Regions from separate parts of the Allocoprobacillus halotolerans genome, predicted to be linked through region 1. Evidence: a T-box and tRNA genes for the amino acid it is inferred to sense, from the RefSeq annotation. Region 1 holds a T-box; the other holds one or more tRNA genes.
The links. A T-box is a leader RNA that pairs with one kind of tRNA and senses whether it is charged. The one in region 1 lies ahead of asnS (asparagine--tRNA ligase), so its partner is inferred to be a tRNA-Asn.
Positions count from the first base shown of each region.

Region 2: it has a tRNA-Asn gene. The T-box ahead of asnS (asparagine--tRNA ligase) is inferred to sense a tRNA for this amino acid. The anticodon was not compared.

Region 1 covers NZ_CP101620.1:2,832,808-2,844,721, reverse strand. The annotation lists gene NMU03_RS16905 (DUF402 domain-containing protein) at 97-660, shown strand; gene tsaE (tRNA (adenosine(37)-N6)-threonylcarbamoyltransferase complex ATPase subunit type 1 TsaE) at 641-1,093, shown strand; gene tsaB (tRNA (adenosine(37)-N6)-threonylcarbamoyltransferase complex dimerization subunit type 1 TsaB) at 1,081-1,686, shown strand; gene rimI (ribosomal protein S18-alanine N-acetyltransferase) at 1,677-2,129, shown strand; gene tsaD (tRNA (adenosine(37)-N6)-threonylcarbamoyltransferase complex transferase subunit TsaD) at 2,126-3,133, shown strand; gene NMU03_RS16880 (redox-sensing transcriptional repressor Rex) at 3,126-3,770, shown strand; T-box leader at 3,809-4,020, shown strand; gene asnS (asparagine--tRNA ligase) at 4,057-5,442, shown strand; gene NMU03_RS16870 (hypothetical protein) at 5,579-6,007, shown strand; gene NMU03_RS16865 (metallophosphoesterase family protein) at 6,004-6,879, shown strand; gene NMU03_RS16860 (D-2-hydroxyacid dehydrogenase) at 7,031-8,425, shown strand; partial or broken gene NMU03_RS17910 (folate family ECF transporter S component) at 8,570-9,384, shown strand; gene spoVAC (stage V sporulation protein AC) at 9,585-10,028, shown strand; partial or broken gene NMU03_RS17905 (stage V sporulation protein AD) at 10,006-11,005, shown strand; gene spoVAE (stage V sporulation protein AE) at 11,007-11,357, shown strand; gene NMU03_RS16825 (spore germination protein) at 11,354-11,914, shown strand, end outside.
Region 2 covers NZ_CP101620.1:1,344,962-1,356,875, reverse strand. The annotation lists gene NMU03_RS08090 (IS110 family RNA-guided transposase) at 76-1,479, shown strand; gene NMU03_RS08085 (6-phosphogluconolactonase) at 1,664-2,383, opposite strand; gene NMU03_RS08080 (hypothetical protein) at 2,433-2,702, opposite strand; gene NMU03_RS08075 (PTS sugar transporter subunit IIC) at 2,725-4,041, opposite strand; gene NMU03_RS08070 (response regulator transcription factor) at 4,280-4,975, shown strand; gene NMU03_RS08065 (sensor histidine kinase) at 4,972-6,096, shown strand; gene NMU03_RS08060 (aspartate aminotransferase type Ic) at 6,172-7,452, shown strand; tRNA gene NMU03_RS08055 (tRNA-Gln) at 7,563-7,638, shown strand; tRNA gene NMU03_RS08050 (tRNA-Val) at 7,643-7,718, shown strand; tRNA gene NMU03_RS08045 (tRNA-Thr) at 7,722-7,797, shown strand; tRNA gene NMU03_RS08040 (tRNA-Tyr) at 7,803-7,886, shown strand; tRNA gene NMU03_RS08035 (tRNA-Lys) at 7,893-7,967, shown strand; tRNA gene NMU03_RS08030 (tRNA-Leu) at 7,984-8,072, shown strand; tRNA gene NMU03_RS08025 (tRNA-Gly) at 8,081-8,153, shown strand; tRNA gene NMU03_RS08020 (tRNA-Asn) at 8,164-8,239, shown strand; tRNA gene NMU03_RS08015 (tRNA-Glu) at 8,247-8,322, shown strand; gene NMU03_RS08010 (AAA family ATPase) at 8,429-10,072, shown strand; gene NMU03_RS08005 (vWA domain-containing protein) at 10,069-11,914, shown strand, end outside.

The DNA.
Region 1 (11,914 bases):
AAAAGAATGCAAAAAACCGAAAGTCAAAGGTAAATTTACTTTAAAAAAGAGTTAACTTGTGTATAATAATTCTGTTATAGAAAGAGGTTATTGATTATGAATAAGACATTTGTTGGTCAAAATATCCTTATTCATTGTTATAAACATGATGGAAGTATTCATCGTTGTTGGGATAAAGGACTGGTTTTAGAAGAAACACCACATCATTATATTGTTGTCAATAATAGAACTTTGGTAACAGAAGCTGATGGACGTAAATGGTATACAAGGGAACCAGCGATTTGTTATTTCCCAAAACGAAAATGGTATAATGTCATTTGTATGATTCGTAAGACGGGGGTGCATTTTTATTGCAATATTGCATCTCCTACATTGTATGATGGTGAAGCTTTAAAATATATTGATTATGATTTAGATTTAAAAGTCTTCCCTGATTATAAGTATAAGATTTTAGATGAAGAAGAATATCAGCAGCATAAAGTTGCAATGAATTATAGTGATGAATTGGATGATATATTACATCGTCAACTTTCTCAATTGATTGATATGACGATGAATATGTCAGGACCATTTAGACCGGGCTTTGCCCAGTATTGGTATCATTATTACCAAAGTGGAAATTATAGAAAAAGGAGGGATCATCGTGGATTTTCAAAATGAACAGGATATGATTGATTTTGGAGAAGAACTTGCAAAACACTTATTTCCCAATGCAATTATTACTTTAGAAGGTGAGTTAGGGGTTGGAAAAACAACTTTTACAAAAGGAATTGGAAAAGGATTAGGAGTAACCAAAATTATTAATTCACCAACTTTTACGATTGTTAAAGAATATCAAGGGAGAATGCCTTTTTATCATTTTGATGCTTATCGTTTAGAGGGTGAAAATGAAGAATTGGGATTTGAAGAAATGTTTGAAAATGATGGTATCTGTGTGATTGAATGGCCGATGTATATTCAAGACATTTTACCAGTAAACAGATTAGAAATACATATGACAAAAAATAACGATCAGACACGTCGTATGGATTTTATAGCTCATGGTGAAAAATATCAGCAATTATTAAAGGAGATGGATATATGTTACAATTAATAATGGATACATCGAATCAATATTTAATGGTTGCTTTATATGAAGATAATAAATGTCTGGAAAGTATTCAAGAAATGGGGTCTAAACGTCAATCTGAAAATGCGATTCCCTATCTTCAAAAATTATTAGAAAAATATCATAAAGAATTGTTAGATATAGATGAAATCATTTTAACAATTGGGCCAGGTTCTTATACAGGAGAAAGAGTCGCTTTAACAATTGCGAAAACATTGAGTGTGATTTCTTCAGTGCGTATTAAAGCAATTTCTTCATTAGCCACTTATGCTGGTTTACAAAAATGTGTATCGGTTATTGATGCGCGTAGTCAAAAAGTATTTGTATGTGCATATGAGAATGGACAAGCACTGATTCCAGAACAAATGATGGAGATTATTCACTTCCCACAATTTATGCAATCTTATCAAGATTTTCAGGTGGTTGGACAAAATGAGGTTGTAGGCTATGATAATGTTGAAGTTAATTTGGCTTTGAATTTACATGAGTTGGCTAAAAATACGCCCGTTTGTGAAAATGTAGATGCTTTGGTGCCACGTTATTTAAAAGATGTTGAGGCTAAAAAAATATGTTTATAGAAAAACTTGCTGAAAATGATTTGGAAACCATTGTACAATTAGAATACAATGTGATGCCTTCGCCTTGGACAAGACAGGACTTTGAATATGAATTGTTTCAAAATCCTTTTGCATATCTTTTTGTACTCAAAAAAGATACACAAATATTAGGTTATATTGATATTTGGGTGATGTACGAACAGGCTCAAATTGCTTCAATTGCAGTAGACAAAACCTATCAGTCACAAGGTTATGGTACAAAATTATTGCAGTATGCTTTAGATTATGCTTTGGCTCAAGATGTTGAAACTATCAGCTTAGAGGTTAGAAAATCAAATCATCAAGCCATTGCTTTATATCAAAAATTTGGTTTTTCCATCCAGGCTATTCGTCCTGATTATTATCAGGATAATCATGAAGATGCCTTTTTAATGACAAAAGTAGTAAAGGAGGGAAGACAATGAGTCTTATTTTAGCTATTGAATCAAGCTGTGATGAAATGGCTGTTGCGATTTTAAAAAATCGTCGTGAATTATTATGCAATGTTGTAGCATCACAAATTGATACCCATCGTATGTTTGGAGGCGTTGTACCAGAAATTGCTAGTCGTATGCATGTTGAATGTGTATCGACAGTTTTAAAAACAGCTTTGTCACAAGCTCAGGTCAATATGCAAGATATTGATGCGATTGCAGTGACAAAAGGACCAGGCCTTGTTGGTTCATTACATGTCGGTATGCAGGCAGCTAAAACACTCGCTCTAGCATATCATAAACCATTAATTGGTGTGCATCATATTGCTGGACATATTTATGCCAATGAACTTGTTGAAGATATTCAATATCCATGTTTATGTCTAGTCGTGAGTGGTGGACACAGTGAGCTTGTTTATATGAAACATGAATTTTCATTTGAAGTCATTGGTCAAACTTTAGATGATGCGATTGGTGAAGCTTATGATAAAGTGGGACGTGTTTTACATTTGCCTTATCCTGGTGGACCGGTCATTGATCGTATGGCAAAAGAGGGAAAACATAGTTATCAATTGCCTTTACCAATGAATGATGACAGCTATAACTTTTCTTTTAGTGGATTAAAATCAGCAGTCATCAATCTTTGTCATAATGCTACCCAACGTGGAGAAGATATTGTTCCAGAAGATTTAGCGTGTTCATTTCAAGAAGTTGCGATTGATGTGCTTGTTTCAAAAACACTGAAAGCTGCTAAAGATTATCAGGTCAAAGAAATTATTGTGGCTGGGGGTGTCAGTGCGAATCAAGGACTAAGAGAAACACTGACAAAACGTAGTGATATTCCAGTTTTATTTCCACCGATGTCTTATTGTACAGATAATGCAGCCATGATTGCTTCAGCTGCGCGTGTGATGTTTAAACATCAACAATTTTCTTCACTTGACTTAATGGTCAAACCATCATATGATTTAGAAGAAGAAAGTCTTGGTGAATAATCATGGAAAAAAACATAAAATTTCAAAAGCAACGATGTCACGTTTCCCAGTTTATTTAAAAGCTTTGCGCAATATGCAACATGAAGGGAAAAATAATTTTTTATCGAGTGAACTATCTGAAGCAACGGGTATTTTAGATACCACAATCCGTCGTGATTTTAGCTTTTTAACAAGCAAAGAATCATTAGGAAAGCGTGGCATTGGTTATGATACCAAAGATATTATCAATATCTTGAATAATGTTTTGGGGTTAGGTTTGGATGAATCTATTATTTTAATTGGTGTAGGAAACTTAGGTAGTGCGATTTTAAAGTATAATCGTTGGCAATATACGGTTGGAAAAATTGTCTGTGGCTATGACTTGGATCAAAATAAAGTCGGTGAACGTTTTGGTGTGAAACTTCATCATATTGATGATTTAGAAAAAACATTTCCTGAAGGATGTAAAATTGCAATTTTAGCGATTAGTGAAAATGTTCAAGAAACAGTGGATCGTTTAATGGATTTAGGCATTAAAGGCATTGTTGATTTTACACATACACATTTTACAGTTCATCATGATGTGGTTGTACAAACTGTGGATGTGGTTGTAGCCATTCAGGAACTAGTTTTAAAAATGCATGTCAATGATGAATAAAGTATTGAAATTTTGTGAAAAAGATGTTAATAATAAATATACAGGTAATGATTTGAGAACATATGATTTATAAGTTTAAAAGCGACTTTTGGATGGTGTAAGCAAAAGAAATGGGAATGATATGGAACACTCAATGAACCGGATAGGAGAAAAGAAAAGTAGACTATCCCGCCAAAAGGCGTTATCTCAAAAGTGTGTATTCATAATGAATATGAATAAGGATGGTACCGCGATATCAGTCGTTCCTTTAATGGAACGGCTTTTTTTAATAAAGGAGGAAGAAAGCATGTTTGAATTTATGACGGTAAGAGAATTATATGAGATTATTTTATCTGGAGAAGATTTTGAAACAGAAGGTTTAGAATATGTCGAATTAGATGGATGGGTACGTACAAATCGTGATAATGGAAAAGTTGGATTTATCGCATTAAACGATGGAACATATTTTAGAAATTGCCAGATTGTTTATTTACAGGAAAGTTTAACAAATTATGATGAAGTGAAACATATTAGTACGGGAAGTGCTATTCGTGTTTTAGGAAAATTAAAATTGACACCACAAGCTAAACAACCTTTTGAAATTGAAGCCACACAAGTGGTTGTAGAAGGAGCGTGTGATGATGATTTCCCTTTGCAAAAGAAAAGACATTCTTTTGAATATATGCGTGAAATTCCACATCTTCGTCCACGTGCCAATACATTCTATGCAATTTTTAGATTAAGAAGTGTATTATCTATGGCAATTCATGAATTTTTCCAATCACAAGGCTTTGTTTATGTACATACACCAATTATTACAGGAAATGATGGTGAAGGTGCAGGAGAAATGTTTAGAGCGACAACAATTGATAACACTGAATTTGATAAAGATTTCTTTGGCAAAGAAGCTTTCTTGACTGTGACAGGACAATTACATGTGGAAGCGTTTTGTATGGCTTTTAGAGATGTTTATACATTTGGACCAGCTTTTAGAGCTGAAAATTCAAATACATCACGTCATGCCAGTGAATTTTGGATGATTGAACCAGAAATTGCTTTTGCAGATTTGGAAGATGATATGGATTTAATTGAAGATATGGTGAAATACTGTATTGATTATGTTTTAGAAAATGCTCCAGAAGAAATGAAATTCTTTGAACAAATGATTGATAAAGAATGTATTCAAAGAATTACACATGTGAGAAACAGTGATTTTAAACGTATGACTTATACAGAAGCCATTGAACTTTTAAAACAGGCTGATGTGAAATTTGAAAATAAAGTTGAATGGGGTATGGACCTCAATAGTGAGCATGAACGTTATATTTGTGAAAAAGTTGTTGGTGGACCTGTTTTCTTAACAGATTATCCTAAAGAAATTAAAGCGTTCTATATGCGTCTTAACGATGATGGAAAAACAGTGGCAGCTTGCGACTTGCTTGTTCCTGGTATTGGTGAATTGGTTGGTGGAAGTCAACGTGAAGAAAGATATGATGTTCTTGAAAAAATCATGGATGAAAAACAAATGTCTAAAGAAGGTCTTCAATGGTATATGGATTTAAGAAGATTTGGTGGATGTAAACATGCTGGATTTGGTCTAGGATTTGATCGTTTCTTAATGTATTTAACAGGTATGCAAAACATTCGTGATGTTGAACCATTCCCAAGAACACCAAGAAATTTAAAATTTTAAAAAACGAATTCCACAAGGAAAATATTATCTTCTAGTTCCTGTGGGATTTTTATTTACAGCAATACATTTTCTCTTATATTTTTCATATTCAAGCATTAGAATTTGTAGTATAATAAACATATGAGGTGAAAAGACAGTGAACGAAATCTTCTTTATCAATACCTTTTTTAATATTGTTTATCGCAATGAATCAGCTTATATGCGAGATATTTTGATGTCATATGATTATTTACAAAGTTTTATTCAATGGCTAAATCAGCGCGATATTGCTTGTGATGTTTTAACATCTTTGACAAGGGATGATTATGCATTATTACCCAATTTATTGAAAGCGGAAGATGTTGATCATATTTTACATACACCATTTTCTTTAGAAATGGAAACAATGGCTCAAATGTTTGAACAAGCCATTCATATTGTATATGTGCCTGGTTTTGAAGATGCATCTTTTAAGATAGAATCTTTTCCTGATTATGAAAATATTTATTTTTATCCTATTTCAGGACATTTTCAAAAAGATAATTTATCATTCTTTGATCCATTTCCAACTTTTTTGGAGCTTTGAACCATGTAGATTTATGGCCGGGATGTTTGATTTTTCAAGGACAAAAGACAGTGTTTGTGCCAATGAGAGAAAAGCAGGATTATATAAAATTATTATCTTCTATTGAACAAAATAATGATTTATTTGAAGATTATCATGAATATGAAAATGATGCTTATTTTATTCAACTGAGTGATTTGCATTTAGGAAAAGATAAGCGTCAAAAAGGATTGGCACGTCTTTATGCGTCATTGGATGAACTATTGCCAAGATTACCATCATTATGGCCTGTTAATATTTTAATTACAGGCGATTTAATGGAATCACCGAATCGTCGTAATATGTATTTGGCAAATGATTTTATGAATAGTTTAAAGAAGCGTTATAAAGCCAATATCACTTTTATATTAGGTAATCATGATGTGATTGTTCATGGTTTTAATTTTGCGAGAATGCAAAAAAGTAAAGTGATTGCTTATTTGTTAGGGGAAAATATTAAGGTTTTAGAAAAAGAGAAAATTATTATTATTAAAATGGATACAACCAGTGAAGGAAATCTAGCTAGAGGGAAAGTTGGTCAAAGACAGTTGATTGAAATTGATGATGAATTATCTGCTATTGATCACCTTGAAGATTATACTTTACTTGTGATGTTGCATCATCATGTCTATCCCATTGATAAAGCACAGTTTATTAAAACCAAATGGCATGAAAAAACGTTTATCAATCGTATCGTGGAAACTTCTAAAGTTTTAGTTGATGCACCAATTCTTATTGATTGGCTACAAAAAAGACGTATTCATTATGTTTTTCATGGTCATAAGCATCTACCTTTTTTAGAGAAGTTGATGGTTGTTATTATATTGGAGCGGGAAGTGCTACGGGTGGCTTAAAAGAAAGTCATAGTCGTTATATTTCGTATAATGTGATGAAATATGATACACGAACTAAAAAAATGAAGGTTTGTATGATTTTTTATGATGATAAAGCTAAAGCAGAAAGACAGAGAGTTGAAGTTTATTTATTTGAGGGAGGAAATGAAAAATGAAATTAGTAGATAGAATGAAAGATGAAGAATTAGGAACAGCCTTGCTTTATAATTTTACAAAAGGATATGGGAAACCCGTGCCTTTAGAATTATATGATGTTGTTTTACCACTTCTTTATCATGATTTAGTCAGAGATCAGATTTTATCTTATACATCACTTCAAGAATGTGTTTATCAATGTGTCCAGCAAGAAAAACATTTTAAACAACACCTCTTAGAACAAATTGAAGAGGATAAAACAATGACTTCTAAAGCTTTAGGAGTGGCGATGATTCAACATATTTTAAAATTTGAAATCGTTGAGACTTCAATGTGTGGAGTGGCCTTACCAACAGATATTTTAGATTTAAATGAAGCCATTCATTTAGGACAGTTATTTCAAAATGTATCATTAGAAGATTTTATGACATTGTTGTCTCAAGAAGATGTTCATATTGTTGTTTTACAAAGTGCATCAGTCGGTAAAGATGTAGATTTATCAAAGATTTGTTCATTAGGACAAGTGACAATGTATGAAGATACAAAACAATCAGAAATCAGAGGACGTATTTTAAATGCCGATATTGTCATTACTAATAAAAATGTGATGAATAAAGACGTTTTAGAAGGTTTAAAACATTTAAAACTCATTTGCTTATTTGCGACAGGAACAAATAATGTAGATTTAAAATATTGTCAAGAACATCATATAAAGGTGGCCAATGTAAAAGATTATTCTACCACAACAGTAGCTCAACATACTTTGGCTTTATTAATGCATTTGATTGAAAAAAATGTTACTTATGATCACTTTGTCAAATCAAAAGCATATTGCCATGGTGAGTATTTTAGTTATTTTGATGATGTTTTTCATGATGTCTCATCTATGACTTGGGGGATTGTTGGTTTAGGGCATATTGGACGTGCTGTAGCTGGGATTGCTAGTGCTATGGGAGCAAGAGTCCAATATTATTCAACAAGTGGAAAAAATGCTACAAGTGATTATCAACAAGTTGATTTTGATACTTTATTAAAAACATCTGATATTATTACCATTCATGCTCCATTAAATGAACAGACGCATTATTTATTTGATGAAATAGCTTTAAGAAAAATGAAAGATTCAGCTTATTTAATTAATGTTGGACGTGGAGGTATTATTGAAGAAAAGGCTTTAGTAAAAGTTTTAAATGAAGGTCATTTAGCTGGTGTTGGTTTGGATGTATTTGAACATGAACCATTATTAGAAGATGATGTTATTTATCAAATTCAAGAGATGAATAAAGTGATTTTTACACCACATATTGCCTGGGGATCTATTGAAGCTAGACAAAGATGTGTGAATGAAGTCTATGAAAATATTTTAGCATTTTTAAAAGGTGAAGAAAGAAATATTGTCAATAACGGATAAATCATGTATGATAGATAAAAATAAAAAAAGAAGGAGGAGTCTACGTCAGTAGCAAAGCATGTACGGTTTTTTAAATCGGAATTAACGCCTGTGGACTAGAAATGAGGATGAAGCAGGAAAATTTGTTATAAGTAGCATGATGTTATGGAACAATTTGTTATTGCAATGATTATCATTGCGCTAGGTATTTATGTATTTAAGTTTTATCCTTTTGAAAAAGGAAATGTGATGAAATTAGTGATAGCGGCTATTTTCATTATTTTAACAGCCATTTGTAAAAGATTGGCCATTATGATTCCCTTATTTGGGAGTGAAAGTTTAAAGATTGGTTTTGAATATATTCCTTTAATGTTAGCAGGATATTTTCTTTCACCAAGCTATGCCTTTCTGGTTGGATTATGTAGTGATGTGATTGGTTTGATTATTTTCCCAACGGGGTTTCCATTTTTGGATTCACTCTAGGAACAATTCTTGTCAGTGTCATCCCCTCAATGGTGCATGAACATTCTAAAAATATCAGTCCCACACGTATCTTGATGATTGTGATTGGTTTGATTGCTGTATTAGCCATTGGAGCGATTGTGTATATTGGACAGTTAGATGTAATCAATATTTCTGAAACAACCTATCACTTAAAATCACAGGATAAGATTACACTGATTTCACTTTGTGTTTTATTATCACTTGTCTTTACGATAATCATTATATTTTTAAAACGTAAGATAAACGAACAGGAAGCCAAAACTTTTTCAACTTGGATTTTATGCGTTGTTCTTGTAGAACTCGTTGTGACATTATGTTTAACACCATTATGGTTGGATATGATGTATCATATCCCTTGGACAATTTCTTTTTGTATTAGGGTTGTCAAAGAATGTGCTGTATTACCAATAGAAATATTTATTGGTTATAGTTTAATTCCATTATTAAGAAGAATATGGATCAGATTAGAGAGATAACAACAAGTTTAATCTTGTTGTTTTTTTATTTCATTACCATCTTCATCCACTTCAACAACTTCAAAAAATATTCAAAAAGACGTGTCAATATGTTTTTCATAGACAAAATTCTCATCCCTTTCAAAAAGAGTATATGCAGGTTTCAAAAAATTATGTTTGAAAACATAAAAAGTGTAAACACTAAAAAAGAGGTGAGAAAGATGGATCGTAAAGAATATGATCAGTTAGCTGAAACATTAAAACCAACTGGACATAAAATGAAAAATGCTTTTTTTGCTTTTTTATATGGTGGTGTGATAGGTGTTTTGGCACAGGGTGTTTTAGAGTTCTTTATGCGTTTTTATGATATTGATCAAAAAGAGGCGACACCAATGATGATTATTACATTAGTTTTTGTGAGTTGTTTATTGACCGGATTGGGTCTTTATGACAAATTGGCACAAAAAGCAGGGGCAGGTACTTTTATTCCCATTACTGGTTTTGCAAATAGTATGACATCAAGTGCCTTGGATAGTCAAAGTGAAGGTTTGATTATGGGAATTGGCAGCAATATGTTTAAATTAGGAGGAACTGTTATTACTTATGGGATTGTCAGTTCTGCCTTGCTGGGAGTGATTCGTTATGTCATTACGCTTTTTGGGTAATTCCGTCACTTTAGAAAAAACTTATATTGCTTCAACGGGAACTGTATGTGGACCATTGGAATATTTAGGACCATTAGGTAGTTGTTTTGATAAAAGTGTTCAAGATTATCATTATGGTGAAAAATCATTTGAAAAAGCAGAACGAAAAATGCTTAGAGCTGCTTTGGATATTTGTTTAAAAAGAGAAAGATTGAAATATAAAGATATAGATTTATACTTAGGTAGCGATTTATTAAATCAAATTACCTCTGTGAATTATCTAGCTAGAGAAATTCCTCGCCCATTTGTAGGAGTATATGGTGCTTGTTCAGGATTTGCTTTATCATTAGCATTGGCTTCAATGCTTATTGAAGCTGGTTTTGTTGAAAAGACAGTGGCATTGGTATCTAGTCATAATGCCACTGCAGAACGTCAATATCGTTATCCGGTGGAATATGGCATTCAAAAAAGATACCACAACATTTACGGCTACAGGTGCTGTTTCAACGCTTATAACGAATCAACCACAAGCTGTCAGAGTAGAGGCAGTGACATTAGGACGTGTGATCGATTACTCACAAACAGATGCCAATGATATGGGACGTGCTATGGCTCCAGCTGCCTTTGATACAATCATCAATCATTTTCAAGATTTAAAACGTAGTTTTCATGATTATGATTTGGTAGTTACTGGTGATTTATCGATGTATGGACATCAAATTTTAAAAGAAATGTTACAACGTCAAAAAATAGATGTAGTACGTTATAATGACTGTGGATGTATGTTATATGATTTATCATCACAACCTGTGTTTCAAGGTGGAAGTGGTTGTGCTTGTAGTGCATTAGTGACGATGGGATTGCTTTATCCTCAATTAAAAGAACGTAAACTCAAACGTGTTTTAGTGATTTCCACTGGTGCTTTATTGTCACCAATGATGACTTCTCAAAAGAAAGTATTCCTTGTATTGCCCATGCAATCAGTCTGGAGGCGGTAGAATGAATTATATCATGGCTTTTTTCTTTAGTGGTTTGGTATGTCTGATTGCTCAATTGATTTATGATCATAGTCGTCTGACCCCAGGACATATTACAAGTTTATTTGTTGTTTTAGGTTCGTTTTTAGATCTTTTCCATATTTATGATCGTCTTGTTGAAATTTTTCATGCTGGAGCTTTAATACCGATTACCAGTTTTGGACATTCTTTAATGCATGGCGCAATGGCAGCAACCAAAGAGTATGGTATTTTTGGAATTGCGATGGGGATGTTCGATTTAACAGCCGCTGGTATTAGTGCAGCCATTCTTTTTGCTTTTCTTGTTGCGATTATATTTAAGCCAAAATCATGAATGATTCTTATGATTTAAAACATCGTATTTTAAATTTTAAAGGACGATTTGTTCATCTTTATTTTTTAGCAAGTTTATCTAACGATGTTTTAATTTCTCGACTGGTAGAAGGTATTGAAAATAAAGAAGGAAGAGATTTAGAGAACTGTTTAAATATGGGGGATGTGGAGATTGTTTCGACCAATGATATATATAAGATACAAAAAGCAGTTTTAGGTGGCAATTGTGCTTTGTTTGATGGTGAAACAACATATCTCATGGATACAAAGAATTATCCAAATCGTTCGATTGAAGAACCAGAAACAGAAAAAAGTGTACGTGGTGCTAAAGATGGTTTTAATGAATCTATTCTAAATAACACTGGATTGATTCGTCGTCGTATTAAAACACCTGAATTATGTTTTCATCTCACAACAATGGGAACACAAAATCCCATTGATATTGCAGTGGCTTATTTAGAAAATAAAGTCAATAGACAAGTTTTAGAGCAACTGCTTAATCGCATTTCACAAGTACAGGCTCAAGAATTTATTATGAGTGATCGTGCAATAGAAGAA
Region 2 (11,914 bases), 1.4 Mb from region 1:
ACGAGGTTGCGTTTGTCTTGATTTAGAGGTGCAATTCAAAACCATTTACATACTTTAGAAAGAAGGTCATTTTTTATGAAAAATTACAATTACAATCTTTATGTTGGCATTGATGTCTCTAAAGGCAAGGCTGATGCTGCTGTTCTGGCTGTCCCTGAATTAAGATCGGTCAAACCTCATTTCCTTAGAAAAAAATTATCTTTTAAGTTTATTAAATCTGAAGTTGTTGAGTTTTTAAATACTGTTAGAAAGTATTCCAGTGATCAGTACTGTCTCCACACTTATTTTGCTTTGGAAGTCACTGGCATATATTCTACTAATATCTACACCTTTATTAAACAAAACTGTAATAGCGATGAAGAAATCCATCAGCTTAATACGGATTTCGTTAATAAATGGAGAGAAAGCCATAATATATCTAAATCTGATCCTTTGGATGCTCAAACCATCTGTTCCATTATCGGTACTGATGATCAGGTCAAATATGTTTCAGATTCTGTTTTTGAAAACAAAAACGGATATCAAGATCTTAAGGCTCTCGTTCACAGACACTATCAGATTAAAAAACTCTATTCTCAGGAAACTAACCGTCTCATTGCCCTTTGTGATTGTTATTTCCCTGAACTTCAGTATGTTTTTGAACCTAAATCAGCTGCTTTCCTGGCTGTCTTATCTCAATATCCTACTTCGCATGATATCATAAATGCTTCCAAAAATGAAGTGTTTCATCTTGTTTACGAAGCAACTAGACATCGCTGCAGTATGGATAAGATTGATAAGCTTTTCAATTATGCTCAGGATACACTGGTTCCACATGTATCCGATCATATGAGATATGTTATTTCCAACACTGTTGAAAGCATCATCCATATTCGTACACAATTGAAACTGATTGAAAAAGATATCAGAAAGCTTGCTGCCACTTTTAATGTTTACAGTCTGCTGTTGACCATCACTGGCTGTGGTCCTTTGACTGCCGCTGTTATCATCGCTGAAACCGGAGACATCTTCAGATTCAAAAATGCTGATCATTATGTCTCTTACAGTGGTTCATCACCACGTAACAAGCGTTCTGGCAAGTCTGTGGAAATCATGGGCAAGATTTCCAAGAAAGGCTCAAAATACCTGAGACACGCTCTTTACATGATTGCCGAATTTGCCAGACGACATAATCCTGTTCTTAAACACTTATTTGAAAGAGTGAAGAACGGAAATAAAAAGCGTCATAAATTAGCGGTCATTGCAGTTGCCAATCGCATTGCCAGATATATCTATTCAATCATGAAAAACGAAAGCAGTTTTATAATCATGCATGAAAATATCATGCGATTACCAGAAGAAACCCGAAATACGTTCTTCAATTCAATATCTTTAGATTTTCCAAAGAATACCAGAAAACAGATTTATCAGTATTCTGATATCAATGGTGAAATCCATCGCTTTGTTTATAGGAACGAAGCAACGGAATCAGTAGCTTAAAAACAAAGAAAACCTAAAATGTAAGAGCTTTCAAACACTGAGTTTTGAGAAGTTGTTTTTAGTGCACCCAAAAATCCACTAAAAACATCAAAGAACATCGGATTGCTCCTCTAAATCAGGACAAACACTATTAAAATCATTTTTTTAAATTAATTATTGACATTTAATAGTTTGTCTTATTCTATTAATATCTTCTATAATCTTCAGGATTTAACAATGACGCTGCATCCTGATCAGCAATAATTGTAAAATTTGGATGTAATTTTAAGACAGTTGAAGGCAATTCATCACTTATTTCACTATCTAACATACGCTTCAAGATTTCTGCTTTTTCTTTTCCATTAACAATCATAACCAAATGTTTAACACGCATCAAACTTTTAGGTCCCATCGTATAAACATAAGGAATATTATCACGTGGACGATATGTTGGATTCACCTTCACTTGATCATCACGTAAAATTTTATAAGTATAGCTATCCATTGGTGTACAGCGTGGACAATTACTACAAAAATGTCCATCCCATCCTAAACCAATAACCATGACGTCTATACAGCCTGCATTTCTGATTTCTTCATCATATGTTTCCCAATTATCTTCAGTAACACAATGTATTTGTGAATCTGGAATATGAGCTGGCGTATAAAACAACTCATGCATTTCATCCCAAATAGGTCCATGCTCCTGTCCTTTCCATGGACCATCATCAAAAATATAATATTGAATATCCTTAAATTTATCTTGATCTTTCACATAAGGAATCATCATTTCATACATTTTTCTTGGAGAACGTCCTGATGTTAATGAAATATTAACACGTTTATCTTGCATCATTGCACCTAAAACAATATGCATGCAACTTTCACTCATCTTTTGTTCATTTTCTTCTATAATTAATTTCATATCGTTTCCCTTTCTATATATCCCAGAAAAACATCATCTGGGATATACTTTAAAAAATTCTCATCCATTGATTAATGATACAAACCATATATACAATAGCCACTATTAACCATGCGACCTTTTGTTGATAGAGAAATTCGTTTTTCTTATCAAATAAGCGATATATACCATAAGGCGTAAAAAGGAAAACCCATAAATATGTCCACATTTTTTCTTTTGTAAAACCATTAAACTTTTCTTCTTCAAAAGCACGACGATTCATTCTTTTTCTTATTTGAATAATATTTTTCTGTGTTTCTGTCAACTCTACTTTACTCATGTTTTTTCCTCTCATTTTATTGTTATGCGCTTTCTTCTATTGATGCCTGCTTATTTGCAACAAGTACAAATGGTGTATAAATCAAGATAGATAATCCCACACAAATAATTTGTGTAATTGCTGTTCCAATATGTCCTCCTGTAGCGAGGAATGCCATAATCCCAACAGGTGTTGTCCAAGGAACCTGGAAGGAAATCACTTGCGCAAAACCAATGGTTGTCATCCAATATGCAAAAGTCGCTGAAACAACTGGAGCAAGCATAAATGGTATCGCTAAAATAGGATTCAATACAATTGGTAATCCAAATGTCATTGTTTCATTAATGTTAAATACAGCTGGTGCAATTGATAATTTTGCAATCGTACGATAGTCATCACGTTTTGAGAACAACAAGATTGCTATTAATAAACCACCAGTAAGCCCTGCTCCTGTAATGATTGAAAAACAACTAATAAATCCTGTATTTAATATATTTGTTGGTTCAAGTCCTTTTGTAATAGCATCTGTATTTTCTGTTAATGCTAATAACATTGGTGCTGAATAAATAGCTCCTAAAGTTTGTGTTCCATGAATACCTACAACCCATAATAATGTAGATACCCAGAACAATAATAAGTATCCTGGTAATCCTGTCAATACTCCTGTAAGTGGTGCTTGGATCCACTTTGTAATCGCATCGTAGAAAGAATATCCAAAAACAGTATCAAATAATAATCCAATACCTGAAATAATGAAAATTGTGACAACTCCAGGAATCAATACATTAAATGCATTCGCTACATTGCTTGGTACAGTTTCAGGCAAAGAAATTTTAAGTTTTCCCCCTCGAACAAATCTCATATAAAGTTCACTAGAAAGAACACTTGAAATCATAGCCATGAATAACCCTTGTGCATTTGTATAATTCACTGCAAGTACATTTGCAACATCAAATACAATTCCATCATCATTTGTAGCTTGTACACTTGTAGCACATAATGTGATATAACAAGAAAGTGCGACTAAAGGTAATGTCATATCTTGTTGAAATCCATAATATCTCCCCAATTCTATGGCAATCAACACAATAAGTCCAATAGTCAAGAAATTTAATGTAGCATAATATGCAGCATTAAACATTGGATTTAAGTTTTCTAACCAACTAAACATTTCAAAGTTAGCTAAACTTATTCCCTTTTCATTTGGTGTACAGATAACGCTTGTAAACAAAACGCTAAATGCCCCGCAAATCGTGATTGGCAATAATGCTGTAAAAGCATTTCTAATTGCTGACATATAACGGTTTGTTTGTAATTTTTCTGCTACTTTTAAAATAGCTTCCATTAATTTGTCTTTCATTTTTCTTTTCCTCCTCTTCTAGGGCTATTATAAAAAACAAATGATAACGCTTTCAATTATTTGTCATATCAATGGCATTTTCTTTCAATATTTTCTCATTTTTGATTATTTTTTTAAAATTTTTTTCCAATTTTCCGTCATACTCTTGTATGATGAATCAAAACAATACAGTTTTTCTCTTGAAAATGATTGTTGTTTTTATGAATTTCTATATAATATGTTTAGGAGGCGATAAGCAATGGAAACACCTCATATACTTGTGGTAGATGATGAAAAAGAAATTACTGATTTGATTGAAATTTATTTAACCCAAGAAGGTTATATGGTTGAAAAAAGGTATGATGCTTTTACCTTGATTGAAGATATTGTCAAGTATCAAATTGATCTTGTGATTTTAGATATTATGATGCCTGAAATTGATGGCATTCAAGCTTTAAAAATGATTCGTGAACAATATAATATTCCTGTGATTATTGTGTCAGCCAAAACAGCTGATTCGGATAAGATTGAAGGCTTACTGACTGGTGCAGATGATTATGTCAGCAAGCCATTCAATGCGATGGAACTTGTTGCCAGAGTGAAATCACAATTACGTCGTTATCATGTTTTAAATAAACCTATCAATCATTCTTCTCATTTAATTGAGGCTACTGATTTAATCATTGATACACAAAAGAAATTAGTGACTTTGGATGGAACGCCTTTAGCTCTTACAAGAATCGAATATGAAATTCTTGTTTTATTAGCTAGTCAACCAGGAACAGTCTTTTCTATTGATGATATATTTGAAAAAATCTGGCAGATGAAATCAAATAATTCTAATAATACAATTATGGTGCATATTAGAAAACTAAGAGAAAAAATAGAAAGGCAGCCTAGAAATCCTCGACATATTAAAACAGTCTGGGGCGTAGGTTATAAATTTGAACTATGATTCAAAAATTACAAAGATTATTTATCAGTAGTTTTCGTTGGCGTTTATTTATTAATATTATTGTGGCTTATTTTATAGCTTTTATATGTGACTCGGCATTAATGATTATATTTGAACATACGAATTTCTTCGACTTACCTTATGAATGGTTATACATTTTTGCGTTTTTGATTTCTTTATTAATATTTTTAGTAACTTTCTCTGATTTAATGAACATTACTTTAAAGTATATCGATGTTTTAAGTGGTACGATTCAAAAGGTTACAGCTGGTGACTATGAAGTTGAAGCACCAATTAAATATGATGATGAATTAGGGTTATTAGCTGCCAATATTAATGCTCTTGCAAAAACTTTAAGTGATAAAGAAAAAGAAAGTGAAATTCTTAAAGAAAATGAACGTATGGCTTATGATGCTGAAAGAAATGCTGAAAAGCAGAAAAATGATTTGATTACAAATGTGGCACATGATTTACGTACTCCACTGACAACAATTGTTGGTTATTTAGAATTAATTAAAAACAATCAACAATTAACAAAAGAAGAAATCCAAAAATATTCTAGTGTGGCTTATGAAAAATCCAAAAGATTACAAAGTATGATGGATGATTTATTTGAATTTACAAGCTTAGATCAAGCTAATGTTAAAGTACATATGACAACAATCAATATTACAGAGTTAGTTTTACAGATTGTGGATGAATTTTATCCAACATTTCAGGAACATCACATCACCCCAGAAGTGAAAATCAGTCAAAACAATTTATTTATTAAAGGTGATGGTCAGTTAATTGCGAGAGTTTTTGATAATTTATTATCTAACGCTGTTAAATATGGTGAAGATGGTAAAAAGATTAAGATTGAAGTTTTAAATGATGATGAAACAGTCACTATCAAAATTAGGAATTATGGTAATCCTATTGACAGTGCTGATTTACCTTATATATTTGATAAGTTTTATCGTAGTGATGCCTCACGTTCTTCTTCAACAGGAGGAACAGGTTTAGGATTAGCGATTGCGAAAAATATTGTTCAAATTCATAATGGAGAAATACTAGCAACCAGTCATAAAGATAAGACAACGTTTGTTGTGATTTTACATAGATTACAAGTAAATGAATAAAAAATTTTTAATAAAAATAAAGATTGCAATTTATGCGTCGAAAAGGTACAATGACTTCAAAGTGAGGGATAGACAATGAAAGCATATCAAGAGATGAATCAAGATGAATTAAAAACTTTACATCAACAATTATCAAAACAATATCAAGACATGAAAGATTTGCATTTACAGTTAAATATGGCACGTGGAAAACCTGATTTTTCACAGGTTGAACTTTCTATGCCAATGTTAGATACAATCAATAGTCATTATGATTTTTCTAAACAAAAGGATTATTGTAATTATGGGATCTTGGATGGTATTGATGAGGCCAAGAAGTTCTTTGCTGATATGGTAGAAACAACACCTGATCAGATTATTGTTTATGGCAATTCAAGTCTAACAATCATGTTTGATCAAATCAGTCGTGGTTATACACATGGTTATTTAGGAAATACACCTTGGTGTCGTTTGGATAAAATTAAATTTTTATGTCCTGTACCAGGTTATGATCGTCATTTTGCGATTACTGAACATTTTGGTTTTGAAATGATTCCAATTCCAATGGATGATAATGGTCCCGATATGGATTTAGTAGAAAAATATGTTCAAGAAGATGAAAGTGTAAAAGGAATCTGGTGTGTCCCACAATATGCTAATCCATCTGGAATTACATATAGTGATGAAGTCGTTGAAAGATTTGCACATTTAAAACCAGCTGCTAAAGATTTTAGAATTTTCTGGGATAATGCCTATGTCGTTCATCATCTTTATAATGATAAGCAAAGTCATGTCAAAGATATTTTAAAAGCTTGTCAAGATGCTGGTCATCCTGATATGGTGTTTGAATTCTGTTCAACTTCTAAAGTCACTTTCCCAGGAGCTGGTGTGGCAGCGATGGCAACTTCTATGAATAATAAAAAAGATACATTAAAACATATGACTGTACAATCTATTGGTCATGATAAATTGAATCAGTTAAGACACGCTAAGTATTTCCAAAACTTTGAAAGTTTAACTGAGCATATGCAAAAACAGGCTGACTTATTAAGACCAAAGTTTGAAATGGTTATTGATATTTTTGAAAAAGAATTAGCTGATTTACAAATTGGAACATGGACAAAACCATTGGGTGGATATTTTATTACTTTTGAAGCACTTCAAGATTGTGCCAAAGACATTGTTCAAAAATGTAAGGAGGCTGGTGTCATTTTAACAGATGCTGGAGCAACTTTCCCATATGGAAAAGACCCACATGATTCTATAATTAGAATTGCACCTTCTTACCCACCTTTAGAAGAATTGAAACAGGCAACTGATCTTTTTGTCCTATGTGTAAAACTTGTTAGTGTTGAAAAATTATTAGAAATAAGATGAATCTGTGGATTCATCTTTTCTTTTGAAATAGGAAATATGAAAAAAATCAAATTTTCGTTCAAAAAATATTGACTATACTCAAAAAAATTGATATATTAAATAAGCACTGTTGGGATATAGCCAAGCGGTAAGGCAACAGACTTTGACTCTGTCATTGCGCTGGTTCGAATCCAGCTATCCCAGCCATGTTGGAGGTTTAGCTCAGTTGGGAGAGCATCTGCCTTACAAGCAGAGGGTCAGCGGTTCGAGCCCGTTAACCTCCACCATTTGCCGGCTTAGCTCAATTGGTAGAGCAACTGACTTGTAATCAGTAGGTTGAGGGTTCAAGTCCTTTAGCCGGCACCATATACGGGGAGGTAGCGAAGTGGCTAAACGCGGCTGACTGTAACTCAGTTCCTTTCGGTTCGGTGGTTCGAATCCGCCCCTCCCCACCATCTTTTGACCCGCTAGCTCAGTCGGTAGAGCATCTGACTTTTAATCAGAGGGTCAGGCGTTCGAGTCGCCTGCGGTCACCATTAAAAACTGATATATGCCCAGGTGGCGAAATTGGTAGACGCACAGGACTTAAAATCCTGCGGACCTTAAAATCCGTGCCGGTTCGACTCCGGCCCTGGGCACCATTTCAAATGCGGTGTAGTTCAATGGTAGAACTTCAGCCTTCCAAGCTGACTACGTGGGTTCGATTCCCATCACCCGCTCCATTTATAAAACGCTTGAATAGCTCAGTTGGTAGAGCAATCGGCTGTTAACCGATCGGTCGTAGGTTCGAGTCCTACTTCAAGCGCCATTTTTGTGGCCTGTTGGAGAAACGGTTAACTCACATGCCTTTCACGCATGCATTCACGGGTTCGAATCCCGTACAGGTCACCATATGAAAACAAAGCGATCGAAAGATCGTTTTTTATTTATATAAGCACATAATTTGTGATATGTTGGATTCATGTTATAATATGAAACAAGAAAAGGAGCGATAAATATGATACTCGATGAACTTAAACAATATAGACCTTACTCTATTTCCCCAGGATACCATAGTGACCAAATTCTTTACGGTCAAAAAGAATCTCTTGAACTTATTGAAGGAACAACTTATCCATATGAATATGAAACAGCAAAAGCCATTCAAAGCATTGTCCATAGCGTTGACAATGAAGATGATGTTTATCTCTTTATTCATGAACAGTCTTTATTGTTTCAAATGATTCACGCAAACCAAAAGGAAGCCTATCTTGAATACTCTTTACATGACCAACGTTTTATTATAGCCACAACTCAACAACAAAACGATAGTCTCTATCGTTTACTTTTCATTGCGATTAACTATATTTATAACCATTATCAAATTGAATCCTTTGAAGACATTTATACAAACTGGCGACAACTCAAAATGTCAAACCATCATCAGGGTAATAATTGGGATGCCAATGAATATAAATATGTTTTACATATCGCTCAAAGCCTTATTCAATTATTAAAAGATATTCTCCAACAACACGATTGTTTTCTATCTTTACATTATGATTCCGTAGAAGAACTCATGCAACATCTCCATATTACCTTTAATACCCAATCATTAACACCAACTTATTTATTTCAAAATGATCCTCAACAACTTTTATTAGACTTACAATCAAAACAACAAATTTATCAATCTTTATCTTCTTCATCTTATACAATTTTAGATATATGTCCTCTTTATTCCAAACAAGAAAGACAAAAACTCCCTTTATTTCTTCAAGAATCTATAAAAAGCAACGAACAACTCTATATGCAAAATCGTGAATATTTAGATCAAAATGATTTTGATTTAATCAAATCTTTTCAAAGAGGAAAAACATGGTCATGTTTATACTATGGGCCTTCTGGTACTGGAAAAACAACCAAACTGCTTTGTATTGCTGGAGCGTTGGGTTTACCATCTTTAAAAATGGTTGGAAGTCGTTCGATTGATGAATCCACTTTATTTGGTAAATATGTTTTAAGAAATGGTGAAACTGTTTTTGAATATGGTCCATTAAGTTTAATGATGAAGTATGGAGGAATGTTTATCTTTGATGAAATTAATATGGTGGATAGTGATATTATTTCATCATTGAATGATGTTTTAGATGGTACAAAACAGAAAATCTTAGATAATGGTGAAATCATTCATGCACATCCTTTCTTTAGATTTGGGGAAAGTATGAATATTGGCTATACTGGAACAAATGAAATGAACCTCTCTCATAAATCACGCATTCAAAATAAAATAAAAATCAGTCAATTACCAATTGATAAAATGGCTCAAATTATTATCAAAGAAACAGGAATTGAAGCTATTATTGCAAGAAAGATGGCAACATTACTCGATGCTTTCCATAATGTGATTATCAATGAAGGAAACGAAACAACGCAAAGAATTGATTTAAGAACTTTATTAAACTGGGCAAATAAAACTGTTGATTTAGATGGTGATGTGATTCGTGCCAGCCTTGTCACAATCATTTCAGAATTAGCTGAAGAAGATGATGAAATACTAAATTTAGAAGATGCTCGTCAAATTCTTGCGACAAATGGTCCTGCTTCATCAGTTATGTCTTTAATTGTTCATGAATTTATGCAACAGAAAGATGAAATATGATAACGTCTGAATTAAAAAGCAAACTCAAAAAAGATACAGTTTTATATGCACGTATGCCCATCCATCTCCAAATTGATGAAAGTATTGAACATAGTTCTAAGATTCAAAATCATCATGGATATATTACACTTGGTGAAAAAGCACCTTATCGTTATCTAGCAAACTTCCATCCTCAAGGCTACGAAATGGTTATGGAAGGATTATTATTCCATGAATTGGCCTCATTACTTTATAGTAATTTTTCTATTTTATCCAAGACTTATGAAGATGCCAAAGAGACACTGCATCAAACCAATCATGCTACCAAATATTTTTTAGATCAAAAAATAGCTTATCCTGATCTAAAAAATATTCTCACAAGGTATGTATATCAAACCAATTTACCACTTGTCTTAAAAGCCATTGAAGAAGGTGCCATAGAGAATGCTTTAGGAATAGAATATCCTGAAACATGGAATGCATTAATGTATGCCAGACAAGCTATCATCAACCATTTTATGCAAAGCGAACAATCCAAACAAGATACAACCTTTTTAATGGATAAAATCATCAAAGAAATTATGGTCATTTGTACTTATGGTTATCGTTTTCAACTCAATCAAAGTATTATCTATTTACCTCATTACTTACCTGAAAGTTTTGAAGACATTAGAAAACTTGCTATTAAAGCTCGTTTATTAACACACAATACCAAAGAACGTTTAAAACTTGCACAAGATATTTTATCGTTATGTCAACCTATTATGGATGAAACGGTGAAAGAAATTTTTGATACAATTCAAAATGGTTCTAAGATTGCTGGTGTGACACAAAGTCTTTTCTCTCAAATGGCAAGTGAAATTGCTGTTCAATTTCAAAAAGGTTCATCCTCTCAAGACAAACCTCAACAAACTCCAACAAAATATCAGCTTGATCTTTCAGAGGAAGATTTTAGACGTATTGAATCACTTGAAAACGAAGCTGAAAAAACACAGAATCATCAAATCTTACAAGAGATTCATAGACGTGAAGAAAAACAAAGGAAACAACAAGAAAAATCTTTTCAATCCAAAACATATCAATCCACTATTGAACAATCGATTGTTTTATCCCCTTTAGAAAGAACAACCCCTACCCAATATGGAGCGATTGCTTTAAGAAGTCAAAATGAAAGTATTATAAGAAGTAATAAACTAGCCAGATTATTTAAACGTGAAAGAATGTATGCTTCCAAAAGCCAAACCAAACATAGATTGGATTATGGCAAGCAATTAGATCAACAAAATCTCTATCGTGCCACATTGGATGGTCGTGTATTTAAAGAACATAAGCAAGGTAAGAAAAAAGATTTATGTGTCTATATTCTTGTGGATACAAGTGAATCTATGAGAGGTGAAAAAATCATCAATACCATGAAAGGTTGTTTTGAACTTGCGAGAGTTTTACAGACACTTAAAATTCCTTTCTGTATTTCTGCACATAAAGCCTTAGGACAAACACAAGTTCAACTTACAGAAATCATTGCATTTCAAGATTGTCAAAAAAGATATTTATTAAATTGCATTTATGCAATGCATACATCTGGTGGCACACATGAAGATATTGCTTTAGAATATGTTCTTAAAAAACTTGCCCAATACAAAAGACATAGAAAAGGTTTTGTCTTTGTTTTATCTGATGGTGATACCCATGGTGTTGAGCATATTCATGAACTGACTCGACTCTATAAAAAAGATAAAGATATAGATGTGATTGGAATTGGTATTCAAACTGCTCCTTTAATTACACAAACTTATCCCAATGCTTTATTTATTGAAGATATTGAAACCTTACCTGATATGTTAATCCAAAAACTTAAAGATA